DNA from 3 places in the Paenibacillus sp. NPDC056933 genome. Region 1 is predicted to be linked to each of the others. Evidence: riboswitches for the same ligand, from Rfam matches in the RefSeq annotation. Region 1 holds a riboswitch; each other region holds the start of a gene.
What was found. A riboswitch is a leader RNA that binds a small molecule or an ion and turns the genes downstream of it on or off. The one in region 1 is predicted to bind cyclic di-AMP.
Positions count from the first base shown of each region.

Region 1 (5,667 bases):
ATTCAACGTCATTTCTCTTGGTTCGTACACGCAGGTGAATGGTAGACGGGTTATATGCATAAGCCCATTTGTCGCGGGGAACGTGATACATTGCTTCGAGCAGCATGACAGCACCTCCTGAACTCAAGATAAAGTTATAGCTATAAATAACCAAGTTATACAGCAAATGAACCATGATTACTGCAATAAATGTGAAATTTTCAGTGACTTTCAATGTTTTCTTTTCACAGGATCTCCAGCTTGTTTCTGAATATACGTATCAAAATGAACAAAAGGAGTGCTCCATCAGCCCTGAATTGCAGGTCTGAGAGAACACCCCTTGAAGAATGCACGCCAGTTTGCGACAAATTTAGCGATTTACACCATCGAATTCTGTTCGAATCGTTTGCAGCAGTTCAGGCTGGGTCAAGACATCATACGCTGTTGCAGCAAGTGCTTTGGCTCCGAAGATCATACCATCCAAAGCCCGTTCCTGCAGCGCCAAATCACGGAACTCGATCGAGTGAAGGGTATGGACTTCGTCCACAACGCGAATATAAGGGTGGATGGCAGGACAACGCAGAGAAACGTTACCAATATCCATGGAGCCGTGATCGTTACCGCTCACAATCTCCTCTTGAGGAATGCCCAGTTCAAGCAAGTTTGCACTAAAGGTAGACGATAACGATTCATTGGTAACCATCTCATCATAAGAAGTCTCATAATTGGATGTAACCAGTCGGCACCCCGTTTGCAGAGCAGAGCCTTTCGCAATCTGAATCACACGCTCGGTGAGGATATTCAATTCTTTTCTCGTCGAGGCACGGACATAGAATTGGGCCGATGCGTAGTCCGGAATGATGTTGGCTGCCTGTCCTCCGCTATTGATAACACCATGAATACGAACCGTACTTTTCACGTGTTGGCGGAACGCATTAATTCCATTGAACGTCTGGATTACCGCATCCAGTGCATTGATCCCTTCGTGTGGACTTGCAGCAGCATGTGAAGATTTTCCATGAAACTCAAATTGTACCGCGTCAATCGCCAGAGAACTGCCTGATTTCTCATACGCATAGTATGGGTGAGCCATCAGTGCGATATCACAATCATCGAATAAACCTGCTTCAGCCATTGGCACCTTGGCACCCCGTGTTTCTTCCGCCGGTGTACCGAACACTTTCAATGTTCCGCCTGTTTCATCCAGTATAGATTTAAGACCAACGGCAGCTCCCAGGCTCATCATGCAGATCAGATGATGACCGCAGGCGTGACCGATTTCAGGTAGTGCATCGTACTCACACAGGAGGGCAATGGTTGGACCTGGCTTGGAGGCAGAATACGTACCGATGAAGGCAGTATCCAATCCAAGAACAGGAGCTTCTACTGTGAATCCGTGATAGGCAAGTTCTTCCTTTAACCGAGCAGAAGCGAGATATTCTTCATTCCCGAGTTCAGGATGGGCACCAATGTATGATGAAATCTCCTTAAAACGGGAAGCATATTGATCAATAACCGTTAAAATTTGTGTTTTAGTATGTGTCATGATGGACTCCTTAGCAAAAATGAAAATAATTCAATAATTATATCATAGTTGCAGTTATTTTTCAGAAACAAGCTGTAATCGTTCATGTCGAAATGCATTGCATAATCATGCATTCTACTTTATAATGACTCAGGCATCAACAAGAGAAGCACACAAAGTATTATAAGGGGAGAACAGGGTTGAAATTGATTAGTCGTTACACTATGATGCTGCTGGCTTTTGTGGTTTTGCTAACAACAGTTGCACCTGTTGCATCGGCAACGGGAACCACAGGCAATTCAAGCAGTAAAAAGCTGGTGCTCGGTACAAGTGCCGATTTTGCACCATATGAATTCCATAAAGTCATTGATGGTAAAGACCAAATTGTGGGCTTTGATATTTCCATTGCCAAAGAAATTGCGGCCGATCTTGGAGCAGAACTTGTGATCGAGGATATGGGTTTTGACGGACTGCTGCCTGCATTGCAGAGTGGTCGTGTGGATATGGTCATCTCGGGAATGACACCGACAGATGAGCGCAAGAAAAGTATCGACTTTTCCGATACCTATTATAAATCAAAACAAGTTATCATGATACGTAATAAGGATAAAGACAAATATCCTACGATGGCTGAACTGGAAAATGAAAAAATTGGAGTCCAAAAAGGCTCCATTCAGGAAACGATTGGTCAGGGAATCCCAGGCGCAAAACTGACAGCACTCGATAAAATATCCGATATCGTGCTGCAATTGCAGACCAATCGTGTGAATGCGGCGATCGTCGAAGATACGGTAGCTGCTGGTTATCTGGATGATATTATCGGACTAGCTCCTGCTATTCCGGATGAAGAGCAGGTAGAAGCGGCGATCGGGATTCGCAAGGGTAATACGGAATTGCTGAACGCTGTGAACGGGACGCTCGAACGTCTGAAAAGCGAAAATAAAATTGAGCAAATGGTTAAAGAAGCGAGTCAGTTGAATGCAGACAAGCTGGACAAAAATCAGAACATTTTTGAAGTGTTCTGGCAGTACAAAAGCTTTTATGCGACAGGTGTGGGCTACACCCTTCTACTGTCTGCACTCGGTGTGATATTCGGGGTTATTATCGGTTTGATCATCTGTCTGTTCCGTTTGCATGACGTTGCGATTTTGCGCTGGATCGGTACAGCTTACGTTGAGGTCATTCGCGGTACGCCAATGCTGGTTCAACTGATGATTATCTATTACGGTCTTGCACTGACTCTGGGTATTAATTTCACGCCACTTCAGGCAGGTATCATTACACTTTCCATTAATAGTGGAGCTTATCTTGCGGAGATTTTCCGTGCAGGTATCCAGGGGGTAGATCGTGGTCAACTGGAAGCGGCTCGTTCGCTCGGAATGGGGAGAACTGCTGCAATGCGTTACATCGTGCTCCCACAGGCTTTCAAAGCAGTACTACCGGCAATCGGTAATGAGTTTGTGACCATTATTAAAGAGTCCTCCATTATTTCGGTTATTGGTATGGTCGACATTATGTACCAGGCAAGTGTAGTCAAAAATATTACGTACCAAGGAATGAACCCATTCCTGATTGCAGCAGCCATATACTTTGTGCTGACGTTCATTTTGTCCAAGCTGCTGGGTCGATTGGAAAGGAAGTTGAGTGCAAGTGATAGACGTTAGACAATTACACAAATCATATGGAAATAACGATGTGCTCAAGGGCATTAACGTAACAATAGGCAAAGGTGAGGTTGTCGTGGTCATCGGTCCGTCCGGATCGGGAAAAAGTACATTTTTACGCTGCCTGAACCTGCTGGAGCAGCCGACTTCCGGCGAAATTAATTTTGAAGGTGTGTCAATCACAGATCCCAAACACAACATCAACGCGACTCGTGAAAAAATGGGCATGGTGTTCCAGCACTTCAACCTGTTTCCGCACAAAACGGTGCAGCAGAACATTACAATCGCTCCCATCAAAGTGAAAAAGCAATCCGTTAAGGAAGCTGAACAAATCTCGGCAGAGTTGCTCAAGACGGTCGGCCTGTCCGACAAAAAAGACGCTTATCCGAATCAGCTTTCCGGTGGTCAGAAACAACGGATCGCTATTGCAAGAGCTCTTGCAATGCAGCCGCATGTCATGCTGTTTGACGAGCCAACTTCTGCACTTGATCCTGAAATGGTCGGTGAGGTGCTGGATGTCATGAAGCGTCTTGCTGAAGGTGGTATGACAATGGTTATTGTAACGCATGAGATGGGCTTTGCTCGCGAAGTAGGAGATCGTATCCTGTTTATGGATGGCGGGGTCATTGTAGAAGAAGGAACCCCTGCTGAAGTGTTTGGTGAACCCAAGCATGCCCGTACACGGGACTTCCTTGCCAAAGTGCTCTAATTTAATTCAAACTTGACAAAACAGCCTTGTCGACACACAGTCGTCAAGGCTGTTTTGTCATGTGAACATAAGAATGAATTTACATAGAAAGTAACGTTTCTGTCATCAAAGGAACAACTTCAGTCAGACTGTATGTTGAAAGATTCGCATATTTTCAGCATTTGTGATGAACTGTTTCTCCATTTGGTAACATTTACTACGACTCATGGTTACAAAATTGTGATATATTTGTTCCTGCCGAAACTTCCGGACAGGAAGTGTGGGGGATGTAATGATGCAGAATGTGCAGGGGAAGAAAGATGGCACGCTGCTTGGGGTGAATTAGGGCGTACATATAGCTTTTGATGTAATTAGGACCTATAGGGTGGTCTCCTCCATCCGAATCCGACAACTAACTTCGCAGGCACAATGAGGGAGGAAGACCATGATTAACAAGAAACGTATAGCCAAAACAGCAACAGCTTTGCTGACAGCAGCAATGCTAATTCAGGCGGTTCCGGCTCACGCTGATTCAGTTCATGTGGCCAAAGAGGGGGATACCTTCTACACCTTATCCAAGCAATATGGAGTTGGGTTAAACACACTCATTAAAGCTAACAGTGACATTTCCGCTTACAACATCTACGGCGGTTTGGAAATTACGATTCCAGGCAAAACAAACGCAGTATCTGCAGCAGCGGCTACAAACGCAAAAACAATAACTACAGCCAGCCTTGATGTCAACGCAGGTAACAAGGTAGTCCAAGCCTGGGGAAAAACATTTGACTACAGCAAGTCAGTCGATGTAAAAGCAACCGCATACTCTGCCGACCCTTCAGAAAATGGAGGATGGGGTGCTGTAGATTACTTCGGTAATCCGCTCGAATTGGGCACAATCGCAGTAGACCCGAGTATTATTCCACTGGGTACGAAGGTCCTCGTAACGGGTCATACACATCCAGGACTTCCGAAACAGGCATTTGTTGCTACGGCCCGGGATGTGGGGAGTGCTATTAAAGGTCATAGGATTGATATCTTTATTCCGGGAAGCCAACAGTCTGTGAGTACATTTGGTATTCAGGATGTTGAACTTTACATTTTAAAATAACAACACAAACTAGCTGCACATATCCAGTGCAACTGTACTTTGAACTTACTAATTAGCATAGGGTGTCCTTCTGTCACGGTAATGTGATTGAAGGACACCCTTTTGTTTTATACGAACTCCTCACAAACAGATCCTACTTGCCCTTTGGCAGGCCCAGCATTTCGTCCAAAGTGACCAGCTCGTACCCCCGATTACGCAATTCCTCAATAACTTCAGGCAGCGCCTCGATAGTGCCGTTTAGATTCGAACCCACCCCGCCACCTGCATGCTGCAAAACAATGGAACCGGGTTTAACGGCCGACAGAATGTTTTTCTTTACTTTGTCTTTGCTTAGGCCCTTCCAGTCCAGGGAATCAACGTTCCAGTTCACAATGCTGTAATGTTGTTTGGCTGCCCATTGCAGCTGTTGTTCGTTAATGTCTCCATAAGGTGGTCGGATCATCTTGGGAGTGTAACCCGCCAAATTGCGAATAATGTCTCCGGTATGTAAGATTTGTTTGCGAAATGCATTCATGGACAGCTTGCTGAATTCCGGGTGATTGTAGCTGTGATTACCCACAATATGTCCTTCTTTCACTATGCGTTTCACCAAATCCGGATGTTTCTCCGCGCGACTTCCCACAATGAAAAAAGTAGCCCGTACCTTGTATTTTTTCAAAATATCAAGTACCAGCGGGGTGAACCTAGGATCAGGTACATCATC
Region 1 covers NZ_JBHUQN010000002.1:223,618-229,284, reverse strand. Annotated here, with positions in the region: gene ACFTRD_RS15990 (alpha-glycosidase) at 1-106, opposite strand, end outside; gene ACFTRD_RS15985 (M20 family metallopeptidase) at 350-1,525, opposite strand; gene ACFTRD_RS15980 (ABC transporter substrate-binding protein/permease) at 1,705-3,168, shown strand; gene ACFTRD_RS15975 (amino acid ABC transporter ATP-binding protein) at 3,155-3,877, shown strand; cyclic di-AMP (ydaO/yuaA leader) riboswitch at 4,103-4,299, shown strand; gene ACFTRD_RS15970 (3D domain-containing protein) at 4,302-4,964, shown strand; gene ACFTRD_RS15965 (polysaccharide deacetylase family protein) at 5,098-5,667, opposite strand, start outside.

Region 2 (5,667 bases), on a different contig from region 1:
TGAACCTGCGGCAGGCATGACGGATGAGGAAACACATAAGACGGGCCGATTATTGCAGGAGATTGCGCGTGAAAGGTCTGTTGTAGTGGTAGAGCATGATATGGAATTTGTTCGCGAGTATGCGGCCAAAGTAACGGTAATGCATGAAGGCAAGCTCTTGAAGGAAGGAACGATGGCGGAAGTGCAGGAAGATCCGAGGGTGGCTGAAGTGTACCTGGGCAAAAGGAGAGATGACCATGCTGTCGCTGAAACGAATTGAATCCGGTTATGGGGAAAGCAATGTACTGCGGGGCGTGAATCTGGATGTTGAGCCAGGTCAGGTGGTGTGTCTGATGGGTCGCAATGGCGTGGGAAAGACTACCCTGATGAAAACCTTGATGGGACTACTTAAAACACGCAAGGGCAGTATCCAGTGGAAAGGTGAGGAGTTATCCGCCCATGACTCAGCCAAACGGGCCAGGGCGGGGATTGGCTATGTGCCGCAAGGGCGGGAAATTTTCCCTCAGCTTACGGTTAAGGAGAATTTGTTGCTGGGACTGGAGACCGGCGCTCCGGGTGTGAAGACGTTACCGGAGGATGTGCTGGCGATGTTTCCGGTGCTTGCCACGATGTATGGACGGCAGGGTGGTGATCTGAGTGGGGGGCAGCAGCAGCAGCTGGCATTCGCCCGCGCGCTCGCTTCCCGGCCCGGACTGCTGCTTCTGGATGAGCCGACAGAAGGCATCCAGCCTTCCATCGTAGAGGATATCCGGCAGGTTATTTTGCAAATTAAGGCAAAGGGCGAGATCTCTATCTTGCTGGTGGAGCAAAGCATTGATTTTGTACGCGGTGCTGCAGATTATATCTATGTAATGGACAAAGGAGCGATTGCACTGCAAGGGACACCGCGAGAGCTGGATATGTCGCAGTTTGAGCACCATCTGTCTGTGTAGCCAAGGTTCATGGCGTAGGATGAGTTTAGGAGCGCTTGTCCAAAATGTTGGAGTATTTGGGATATAGTCTTCGGATGCAATCCGGGCAGATATCATGGGTGAATTCGGCATGTGTGTGCTTCTCCAGATAACTCTCGACAGAGTTCCAGGCGTCCTGTTCATCCTTGATCTGTTTGCAGACAGCGCAGATGGGCAGCAGCCCGCGTAATGTGCGAACTTCGGACAGGGCCTTCTTTAGCTGCTGTTCTATGTGTTTCTGTTCGGTGACATCTGTGTGAGCAATTAGGGCAAGATCAGACAGCAGAGTTGGATCGGCCTGCCTTAACGGGGTAAGCTCCAGACGGAACCAGCGCTGCTCCCTGTGGGTCGTTTGAATGGAAATCTCGTATGTACAACAGTCGTTAAAGGGTTTGGTGATATTTTTCAACTCTTGAACAATCTTCGCATTCTTTGCTTTCTCCTCGCGTGATATCCACGCCTCCATGAGCTGGAGGTAATGGGATGTTTCTGGTGTTCTGGAAGTGTCTGATATGTCCAGCTTGGTAGGCGGCTGTCCGAGCCCCTGCTGCCAAGCGGTGTTGCAGCTTCGAATGATCCAGTTGTGGTCAACGATGATGAGCTGGTGATGCATGGACTGGAACGATAATCTCTCCAGATCGGATATTAAATATCTCATGAAATGAGGTCCTCCTTGGCAGAAATCTTATCTTAAATCATCAGGAATTCCCAAAATGTCTGCGACCTGGTTCCTGAACCTGGTTGCTTTGCGTGTGCCGTGAATGAGATTGGAGAGACGGTATGGCGGAATGCCGTGCTGTTCGCAAAATGTCTTCTGGTCGACCTGGAGTTCGGTTAGCCGTCGTTTGATCGCCCAACCGAACGGAGTAACAGGTTTCTTTTTGTTCAAAAGGGTTCACCCCTCAGTTAGAATGTAGTATTCAGCCGGTCATTCTTGATGTAAAATATATGGATATGCGAGCTGTAAGATTTATTATATACGTAATTGCGTCATCTAACAATTAAAAAATACGGAAATAAGTGTATTTTAATATGTTAAATGGCGTAAATGCGTTAAACAGGCAACATAATTGACATAAAAAACACGCCAGCAAGGAGGTTGCGGCGTGTTTTTTGTGTCTTACTGTATGAGGAGGTGAGTGATATGGAGGCGAAGGGGGTAGAGATTACGCCCTGTAGGCGTGAAGGCCTGCTCCAAGCATGTGAAAGCTGGGGAACAATGCTTTCATGGACATTGAGGTTGGTTGTACCAGTCCATCCGCAGCGGAGGCGCTGACGGTATGCCATTCATGCTCCAGGTCTGCGGCCAGGCGAACCAACAGGTCCTGTGTTGTATTGGTGTTGAGGGGGATGACTTTGGAGGCTTCGGTTATGCAGGCACTCATGGCTGAATGCAGATAACCCAGGACCGCCTCCTCGACAGGGATATCGAGGTGGTGGTTAATCCAGGCGTGAACAGTGGAGAGGCAGCCAACGGATTCATACTTAGCCAAGGTTTGTTCAAGTTCGCTAAAATCAATCCAGGGGTGGAGTGCGTGAGCCAGCTTAATCAGTCGTTTGCCCATTGTGGAGGCGTGTTCTCTGAGGTGTACTGGGGTCCGCTGGACATGGACGAGCTTGTCGATGAGGGCTGTACGCCACGCGTCATTATGATCTGTGGCAGTGTAGATACCTTTAATCGCCATGCCTTCCAGACGGACGATGCTGGGGTGCAATTGACAGCGCATGAATGATTCAAGATCTTCGGCACTACGAATGGTCCCTTCAGCGATATGGGTATCCATACCGAAGGAATGGGTGAACCCTCCTACCTGGATAGAGGAATCAAGCAGTTTGACGTAATCGAGCAGCTTATTCCCACGGTTCACAGTCTTTCGCCTCCTACGTTCGTTAAATGTTATGTTAAATAACATTTAAACTCCTTTTTAGTTCGCTTTATGTGTGTAAATCCGAATTATATGATATATATATTCACATAATTATCCGCTTTTTGTCAATAGTTTCTTGGTTTTTAAATTTAAAAATCTTATAATGTTAATTTATATAACTTTAAAAGTTATATTCGAAAAAAGTGAATGAGTTGTCTGTTTCTTATAAAAGTAGGGGGGGATCAGCCTAATCGGGTATTAAACGAGATCAAATTTAATCATATGCGGTTCATAGGAGAAAATGACGAGATAATACGATTTATGGAAGGAAAAGCGCAGTTGAAATGATAATATTAAAAATGCTTTACATTTTAACATGAACCGGGTATAATCAATTCTGTTGCCGATTATTTACGACATGCGGTCGTGGTGGAATGGCAGACACGCTATCTTGAGGGGGTAGTGGGCGTATGCCCGTGGAGGTTCGAGTCCTCTCGACCGCATTATAAGATTGATAAAGAAGCTTCCCATACTGGGGAGCTTCTTTTTTTTTGTTTTTCTATAGTAATAGGACAGAGAAAAAATCACCCGTTACCCGGTAGAGGTTCCTCTGTCCACGGGATGCGGGTGATCGTTATCTTGTTATTTGAGCAATTCTTTAATATCTGCTTCAATTTTATCAGGTGTTGTTTTGGGGGCATACCGTTTCAGAACACGTCCATTTTGATCCACAAGGAATTTGGTGAAGTTCCATTTGATAGCTTTGGAGCCAAGTACGCCCGGTGCTTCTTTGGTAAGATGCTGAAATAGAGGATGAGCGCTTGAACCGTTCACATCGATTTTCTCAAACATCGGGAAGCTGACACCGTAGTTCATCTGACAGAACTCGGCAATATCATCGGAAGAACCTTTTTCCTGTGCGAACTGGTTGCTTGGAAAACCGAGCACTTCAAACGGGGAGTCTTTGAATTTGTCCTGAAGTTCTTGCAGCCCTTTAAATTGGGGTGTGAGACCGCATTGACTTGCTGTGTTCACGATAAGCAGTACTTTGTCACGATAGTTGGACATTTCAACTTCCTGACCGCGAAGGGTGTTTACTTTGTAGTCGTAGACTGATATGAGAATCGCCTCCATTTCATATTCTTCTTATCTCCTATTATATTGATTGCAATTAAATATTGCAAAATTTAAATTTCTTTTTTAAGCACAATGTAAGCCTTCCGTGTATGAACTGTGAATGATTAGCTATGTGAATTTCGCTAAAGGGAGAATTAGAGAGCTTTGACGAGATGGGTAGAGAATGGATATGTTGTAAGCGTTATTATTGATGCGAAATGGCAAAAATCCGTCGATTCGGTGATCTGCACAGACTTTACACCGATAGGGCATGGGTGTATGATTCATATCGTAATTCCAATTAAATTAAATTTTACATGAAAAACGAAACAAACGATAATATCGCTCTGATTATGTTCACAAAGGAACGATGTTTTAATCGCTGAGTTTCCATTCATTCATGGGTGGGAAACGGGGGAACCAACAGGATGAACTGTCCAGGACAGTAGGCATCCATGGGGTGAATTTTCCGGTGACAGCCGGAAATAGGGCGACTCTCGCGTCCGAATCCGTCAGCTAACCTCGTAAGCGTTAAAGGGAGAGGCAACAAGCCGTACGCTGGTTCATAGTGTCTTTTTGCTGTGGATTAATGAAGAAGCGTCCGGGAGGCCTTGGTCCCCCACGCTTCTTTTTTGTTGTCTTTTCACGCCAAGGGAGGAACGAATGATGGATAAAGAGATGATCTTAGTGACTGCTCCAAATGAAGCAGGACGTAAATTTATCAAATTGCTGATGTACAAAAAAATGCCGTTTGCCGTTCTGACCAACAGTGCAGGTGAAGAGCGCAGGCTCCGGAGAATCGGTGTGGAGCATGTCATTCGCATGAACACGGCTGCAGCTCAGAAATGGTTTTTGCCGCAAGGGAGTGTCGGCAATGTTTTTATTTTTGAAAATAGCCTAAACCTGACCTGTCGATATTTGCAGATCTGCCGCTCATGGACATCCAAGTCCTTGTGTGTCATTACAGAACAGAGCCATCCGAAAGGGATCTATCGGGGGATGGGAGCTGACCGGATTGTGTACTCTTTAAATGGGGAAGTGGGGTTCCTGCTTAATGGGTAGTGTTTAGTTGTTGTTCCTGTTCCATACCTGTGATTGATCCGGTGTCAGCTGCCTGTTATAATTGAAATCATAAATAAACGGAATCTTGAGGAGACTCATGCATGATGGTGGGTCTTCTTTTTTATGGTTTGGGAAATGGGGATAAGAATTTCCTGTGGCTAACGAGGAGGAATAGGCGTGCCGGAAGTACGTGGGATACAATGGTTGTTCTTTGATGTGGGGGATACGCTCGTGGACGAATGGGAGCCGGTGGATGATATTATCGGTCAGTTCGTGCGTGAGGCTTGTGCGCTTGGTTATCAGGTGGAGATGCAGACGGTGCGGGAAATATTTGCCGCCTCTTACCGAAATTACGAGCAATGGCCGATGAAATTGGCTATTCGAACCCTAATCAGTGATGAGGGGCACCGCGAACAGATCCAGGAGAAGCTGAAGTTCCGCAAAGAGCTTGAGCGCCCCTTCGCGTCAGCCAGCTCTGTTCTCCAGACGTTGTCGCAGCACTATAAGATTGGCATTATTGCCAATCAAAGCCCGGGAACAGAGAGTCGACTGGATAGCTACGGTTTGCGCAAGTATGTCGATGTGCTGGCCTGTTCGGCTGAAGAAGGAGTGTCCAAGCCTGATCCTGGGTTGTATGCTGTGGCGCTAAAACAGGCAGGGTGTAAACCAGA
Region 2 covers NZ_JBHUQN010000001.1:701,529-707,195, forward strand. Annotated here, with positions in the region: gene urtD (urea ABC transporter ATP-binding protein UrtD) at 1-259, shown strand, start outside; gene urtE (urea ABC transporter ATP-binding subunit UrtE) at 237-932, shown strand; gene ACFTRD_RS03005 (nitrogen regulation protein NR(II)) at 958-1,608, opposite strand; gene ACFTRD_RS03010 (XRE family transcriptional regulator) at 1,636-1,839, opposite strand; gene ACFTRD_RS03015 (urease accessory protein UreF) at 2,117-2,818, opposite strand; tRNA gene ACFTRD_RS03020 (tRNA-Leu) at 3,239-3,321, shown strand; gene ACFTRD_RS03025 (glutathione peroxidase) at 3,461-3,937, opposite strand; cyclic di-AMP (ydaO/yuaA leader) riboswitch at 4,305-4,480, shown strand; gene ACFTRD_RS03030 (HAD family hydrolase) at 4,598-4,996, shown strand; gene ACFTRD_RS03035 (HAD family hydrolase) at 5,174-5,667, shown strand, end outside.
Region 2: it holds a riboswitch for cyclic di-AMP, as region 1 does, so the genes downstream of both, ACFTRD_RS03030 (HAD family hydrolase) here and ACFTRD_RS15970 (3D domain-containing protein) in region 1, are expected to answer to the same signal.

Region 3 (5,667 bases), on a different contig from region 1:
AAATGCCTGTTTCATGCGCTTCCCCTCTCAGGCCCCTGAATAGTTTGGACATGCGGGTGCCATGGTACAAGGTATGCTTGACCCATCAAAGTCATGACAATCGATGTGCATCTTTGGGGGCATTTGCATGCTCCAGACAAGGGGATAGTCAATTTCGCTTGAACTGATAGCCAGATATATGATACTTTTACGTCATAGGATAGGCTTGGGAGGTCAAATTATGGAAGTATTGAAACAACGAATTTTACAAGAAGGTGTAGTCATCTCGGATCAGGTGCTTAAGCTGGATGGTCTGCTAAATCATCAGATTGATCCTGAATTGACAATGGAGATGGGGCGTGAGTTTGCTGCTCGTTTCCGAGAAAGTGGTGTAACCCGGGTCCTTACAGTGGAGTCTTCCGGGATTCCGGTCGCCTTTGCTGCTGCGTATGAGCTGGGTGTTCCGCTCGTATTTGCCCGTCGCAAAAAAACACTTTTGGCTGACCCCGACGCCTACTGTGAAAGAGTGCCTTCCTTTACCAAAGGAATCGTAACGGATATCATGGTATCCCGTGAATACATTCATGAGAATGACCGTATTTTGTTCATTGACGATATCATTGCCAATGGAGATGCCGCTCGTGGTGTCATCAAAATTATTGAACGTTCGGGTGCGGAACTGGTTGGATTTGGTGTCGTGGTCGAGAAATGTTTTCAGGCCGGAGCACGTACCATTCGAGAACAGGGCATCCCGGTTGAAGCGTTGGTACGCATTCGTTCACTGAATGACGGTACCGTGCAATTTGATGATAATGAAATGTGACATTTTAAAGGAATAGGGCCTAATTTTTGAACAATGCCTTTGCATGACTGCCGATTTCATTTATAATGGGGTTATGTTAGGGAGAGGAGGCAACACCATGGGGAACCAACCGGCAACAGAACAATTTTTTATTGATAAGCTGGCGGAATCGAAAGTTCATTTTGAACGTGCCCTGGATTGTAAACATACGGAATTCGATGACCTTTATCCCTATATGATTGAACATCCTCAATTTTTCTGGTACAAACGCTACGTTGCCTGGTCAGAATTGCTGACGATTGTAGGCTTGTGCGAAGAGTTGTCCTTCTCTTGGAAAGAACAATTTACACCGCATCAAGTGGAGTACCTTGAAGAACGTGTGATGTCCGCCAAAGTGCTTGATTTTTGGTTCGAGAAGAACGACAGCAAAGAGCACGCGCAGCGGTAACTTTCAGTCGGGACATACTTTCGAATGACATGACAGTCCAATACAGTCACGTGAGACCTAAATGACTTTTCATTTAGGTCTCTTTTTGTAAATAATTTTTTGGAAAGTAGGCGCCGGGAATATGATCAGTGATGCAGAATTGGATGCACTGCGTTTATCGGGTGAAAAAGTAAGAGTGGTACGAGACGAGATTCAGTCGAATGATGTGACGGGCATTGTCGTAGCCTGGGACGGGGAGCAGGTGCTCATTCGCCGTCAGAATCGTCGTGTGGTCAAACTCGACCGGAATTATCGGTATCAATTGTTCAGCGAACCACGCAAGAGTCTGCTCGAAGAATAGGACATGCCTTTTTAGGTTCATTTACCATGGATGATTTGGCATAATTGCACCTCTCGGGAGAGAAGATAGGTACAGTGAGAGCTTGTAACATATCAGCCGAGAGGATGTGCGGTAATCTTGACACTAATGAATGATAAGGTTCATGCCTATAAGGACCAGATTGGAGAATTAAGCGACGTGCTGCCTTCCGTGGTGAAGTCTTATCATGAGTTCACAGGAGAATGCTTTCAGGCAGGAGTGATGGATGCCAAGACCAAACAGCTGATTGCACTGGGCATCGGATTGTTCGCCAACAATGAGGTGTGTACGTTTTACCATGTGGAAGAGGCCCGTGCCAAAGGAGCGACCGACCAGGAGATTATGGAGACGGTTGCTGTAGCTGGAGCCGTAGGCGGCGGTCATGCGCTGTCACAGGGTGCGATGAGAGTCCAGAAGGCCTTGCATTAAAAAAGATGTATTGCAGCCTGATTATAACATCATGCCTGTGCATTTGTAGAAAATCAATGTAGACAAAGAAAAGGCTCCGGTTATTACCGAAGCCTTTTCGTGTTCAACTTATATTTTGCCAAGCATCTTATTATACATAAACTGCCCTGTTACCCGGCGTGCTGTTACAAAACGATCGTGGAAGTAAGGGTTGGATAATTGGGTGATGCTGACACCCTTGCTGCTTGAAGCGTGAGCGAACTGTCCGCCACCGATATATACACCCGTATGTGAAATGCCATTGCCCATCGTATTAAAGAATACCAGATCACCTGTACGCAGATTTGCTTTGGATACCGGAGTTCCGGCCTTAGCTTGTTGCTGGGAAGTGCGTGGTAATTCAATGCTATATTTGTTGAAAATATATCTCATAAATCCAGAGCAATCAAATCCAGCCATTGTCGTGCCGCCCCATTTGTAAGGTATGCCAGTCATGTTGTTAACGACGGTGTTAATACTGCTTGCCTCTGTGCTTGCTGCACCGGATGTAAATAGAACTGCTGCTCCAAAAATGGAGATAATAAGTTTTTTCAAAATCAATGTTCTCCCTTCGATGCCTACGGAGTTAGCTAAGGGTTCGGTAGAAGGTTCCCTATATTTCCTATGTATAAGAATAATTCACCCAAAATGGTTCCCCCGTTTTCAAACATGAAACTCGGCAAATGAATAATTAAGTTTTTGTAACCTTTTGAAACTATATTGCATAAATACGAAAATGTCAAACCGGTTTTAATCACTTCTTAGCACCTCAATGTTAACGGAATTCCAGCTTTCCATGTAGAAAAAACTCGGAAGTGCGTATCTAACCGATGACAAAAAAGTAACAACTGTTTCAAATGGATAGAAATTGGACAATGAATTGCTTTTTCGCAAGGGTTTGGATGACACTAACAGGAATCAAAGTAGTTGTTACATGTTGTTGCGAATATTGACATAATTCATTGTTTTGCATAGAATGGTTTTATCCAATCCACATATTGGATAAAAAGAAAAAGTTTGATCTTATAATCAAATATAAGGAGGGCAGGATCAGGGAAACAGTTTGCATAAAATGAAGCGGGAGAGGTGTTCTAATCTGATGTTTAAATCAAAAGTAAGGTTTGCATCCTTTGTTATGGCTTGTACAATGGTTCTGTCTGTTATTGGAATAGTATATCAGCCAATTGCGAAGGTATCTGCTGCAGACGCCTCGGGAACGACAGCGAGTATTGCTGATATCTTGAAAAATCAGCGTGCTGACGGAGGATGGAAGAAAGATTATAAGGAAACAAGCGGCGAGTGGGCGAAATCCACGATTGATAACAAAGCTACATACTCAGAAATCAGAAGATTAGCAAAGGAATTTAAGAAGACTAATGACCCGCGGTATTCGGCTGTTGCCATCAAAGGAATCAACTTTCTACTAAACATGCAATATTCCAATGGCGGATGGCCGCAAGTATACCAGAGCTCAGGTTATCACAAGCACATCACCTTCAACGATGATGCCATGATTAATGTCATGTACATGCTGGATGAAGTAGGTGCACGCCAAGGTGACTTCTCATTCATCGACAGCACTCTTGCGGATCGCAGTAAAAAATCAGTTGCCAAAGGAGTAGACGCTATTCTGAATACACAGGTTGTCGCTAATGGCAAACTGACTGCATGGGGACAGCAGCATGATTCCAGTTCCCTTAAACCTGCAGGAGCAAGAATTTACGAAGTGCCTTCTCTCAGTGCTGGAGAGAGCAGTACGATTGTGAAGTTTTTGAAAACAAGACCGTCGAACTCAAAAATTACAGCTTCAATCAAAGCGGCAGAAACCTGGTTCAACAAGGTGAAAATCACAGGGTACAAATATGTTAGAGAAAACGGGGATAGCCAAATCGTTGCTGATTCAAGCGCAGCACCAATTTGGGCTCGCTTTTACGAAATTGGAACAGATAAACCGATCTTCGTAGGACGTGATGGGGTTGTGAAATACAAGCTCAGCGAAATCGATAAGGAAAGAAGAGGCGGATATGCCTGGTACGGCAACTGGCCTTCCAAGATATAGTTCTTTCACGCTTTTCATCAATTTCAATCAGAACAATAAAATAAACAATAACAATAATTTGACTCATACTTAATATCCAAACAAAACCAAGGGTAATACAGCGCTTGTTAACTGTGTTGGCCTTGGTTTTTTGTTTTACATGAAATGATGGAAGAATACAGCTTTAAACATAGAATGGGAAAATTATTTTTTTGTTGACACAAATTATTCCACATGATATATTACTTCTTGTCGCCGCGATATAATATCTCGGAGATATGATATACGCGGTCGTGGCGGAATTGGCAGACGCGCACGGTTCAGGTCCGTGTGGGCTTACCCCCGTGGAGGTTCGAGTCCTCTCGACCGCATCATATGTAATACGTAAAAGGTTCCTCGAAGGGCATTGATGCCACTCGAGGAACCTTTTTATTTGTTTACGGATTTTAATAGGTGTTCGTCCTAATGCATCTCATTTCATTCTTTCAACTTGAAAAGAGAAGAAGTTTTCCTTTGTTTATTTATCCAGTAATGCAAAGATGTTCGTTCTACGACGATTTGCCCCTTCAATTCAGGTTATTTGTACGTAAAATACCGAATTGTACCTATTCTGTGAATCATGCATCCACTATTCTTTTCTCGTATGGAAGCGCTATCAACCATGATTTGAATGACCAAATTCAGAGGGGGTAGGGATAATTTGAAACGAATCGGAAAAAGGATGGCAATGTGTTTTATGGTATTCATGATTGCGGCAGTGCAGTTCGGGATGATGGGGACGAAAGGTAATGTGGCACAAGCAGCAGATAAAAGTCTCGCCCAAAAGCCGTATATGGGCTGGAGCAGCTACAGCATGCAGGTGTATGACGGGGCGGGTAACTGGACATCGGCCGAGAGCATTAAGAAGCAATCAGATGCCATGCGTGAGAAGCTGCAGGCCCATGGATATGAATACATTAATATTGATGCTGGCTGGAACGGTGACGAGGATGAATATGGCCGTCCTATTCCGAGTACTGTTCTTTATCCGAACGGATTTCAGGAGGTCATCGATTATGTCCATAATAATGGGCAGAAGATCGGGATCTATCTGATCCCGGGATTATCAATCACCGCCTATAACAAAAATCTTGAGGTTTATGGGACGGGTGGAGCATGTCGTATGCAGGATATCGCGGTAAAGCCGCTCGTTGTTATGGATGCTTGGGATTCGTACACGTACAAAATCGATTTTACGAACCCATGCGCACAGAAATACATCGATTCCATTGCCGATCTTCTGGGGGAGTGGGGCATTAACTTTGTCAAATTCGACAGTGTAACTCCGGGATCGGGAATCAATAACCTGAGTCGGGATGCACGCGGTGATGTGGAGGCATGGTCCAAAGCCCTGGACAGAAATAACATCTGGTTTGAGCTTTCCTGGGCGCTCGACCATAATTACGTGGATTTCTGGAAAAAGTATGCGAACGGTTGGAGAATCGACTGGGATGTTGAAGCCTACGACAGCAGTAAGGGCTTAACGGAATGGTCGAGCATTTCACGTTTATTCCCCATCGCGGCCATCTGGTGGCGCGATGCAGGTCCAGGGGGCT
Region 3 covers NZ_JBHUQN010000001.1:1,386,407-1,392,073, forward strand. Annotated here, with positions in the region: gene ACFTRD_RS06435 (YkvI family membrane protein) at 1-15, opposite strand, end outside; gene ACFTRD_RS06440 (xanthine phosphoribosyltransferase) at 221-802, shown strand; gene ACFTRD_RS06445 (hypothetical protein) at 900-1,229, shown strand; gene ACFTRD_RS06450 (hypothetical protein) at 1,351-1,569, shown strand; gene ACFTRD_RS06455 (carboxymuconolactone decarboxylase family protein) at 1,687-2,016, shown strand; gene ACFTRD_RS06460 (C40 family peptidase) at 2,125-2,589, opposite strand; cyclic di-AMP (ydaO/yuaA leader) riboswitch at 2,595-2,726, opposite strand; gene pelA (pectate lyase) at 3,134-4,093, shown strand; tRNA gene ACFTRD_RS06470 (tRNA-Leu) at 4,360-4,443, shown strand; gene ACFTRD_RS06475 (X2-like carbohydrate binding domain-containing protein) at 4,773-5,667, shown strand, end outside.
Region 3: it holds a riboswitch for cyclic di-AMP, as region 1 does, so the genes downstream of both, ACFTRD_RS06460 (C40 family peptidase) here and ACFTRD_RS15970 (3D domain-containing protein) in region 1, are expected to answer to the same signal.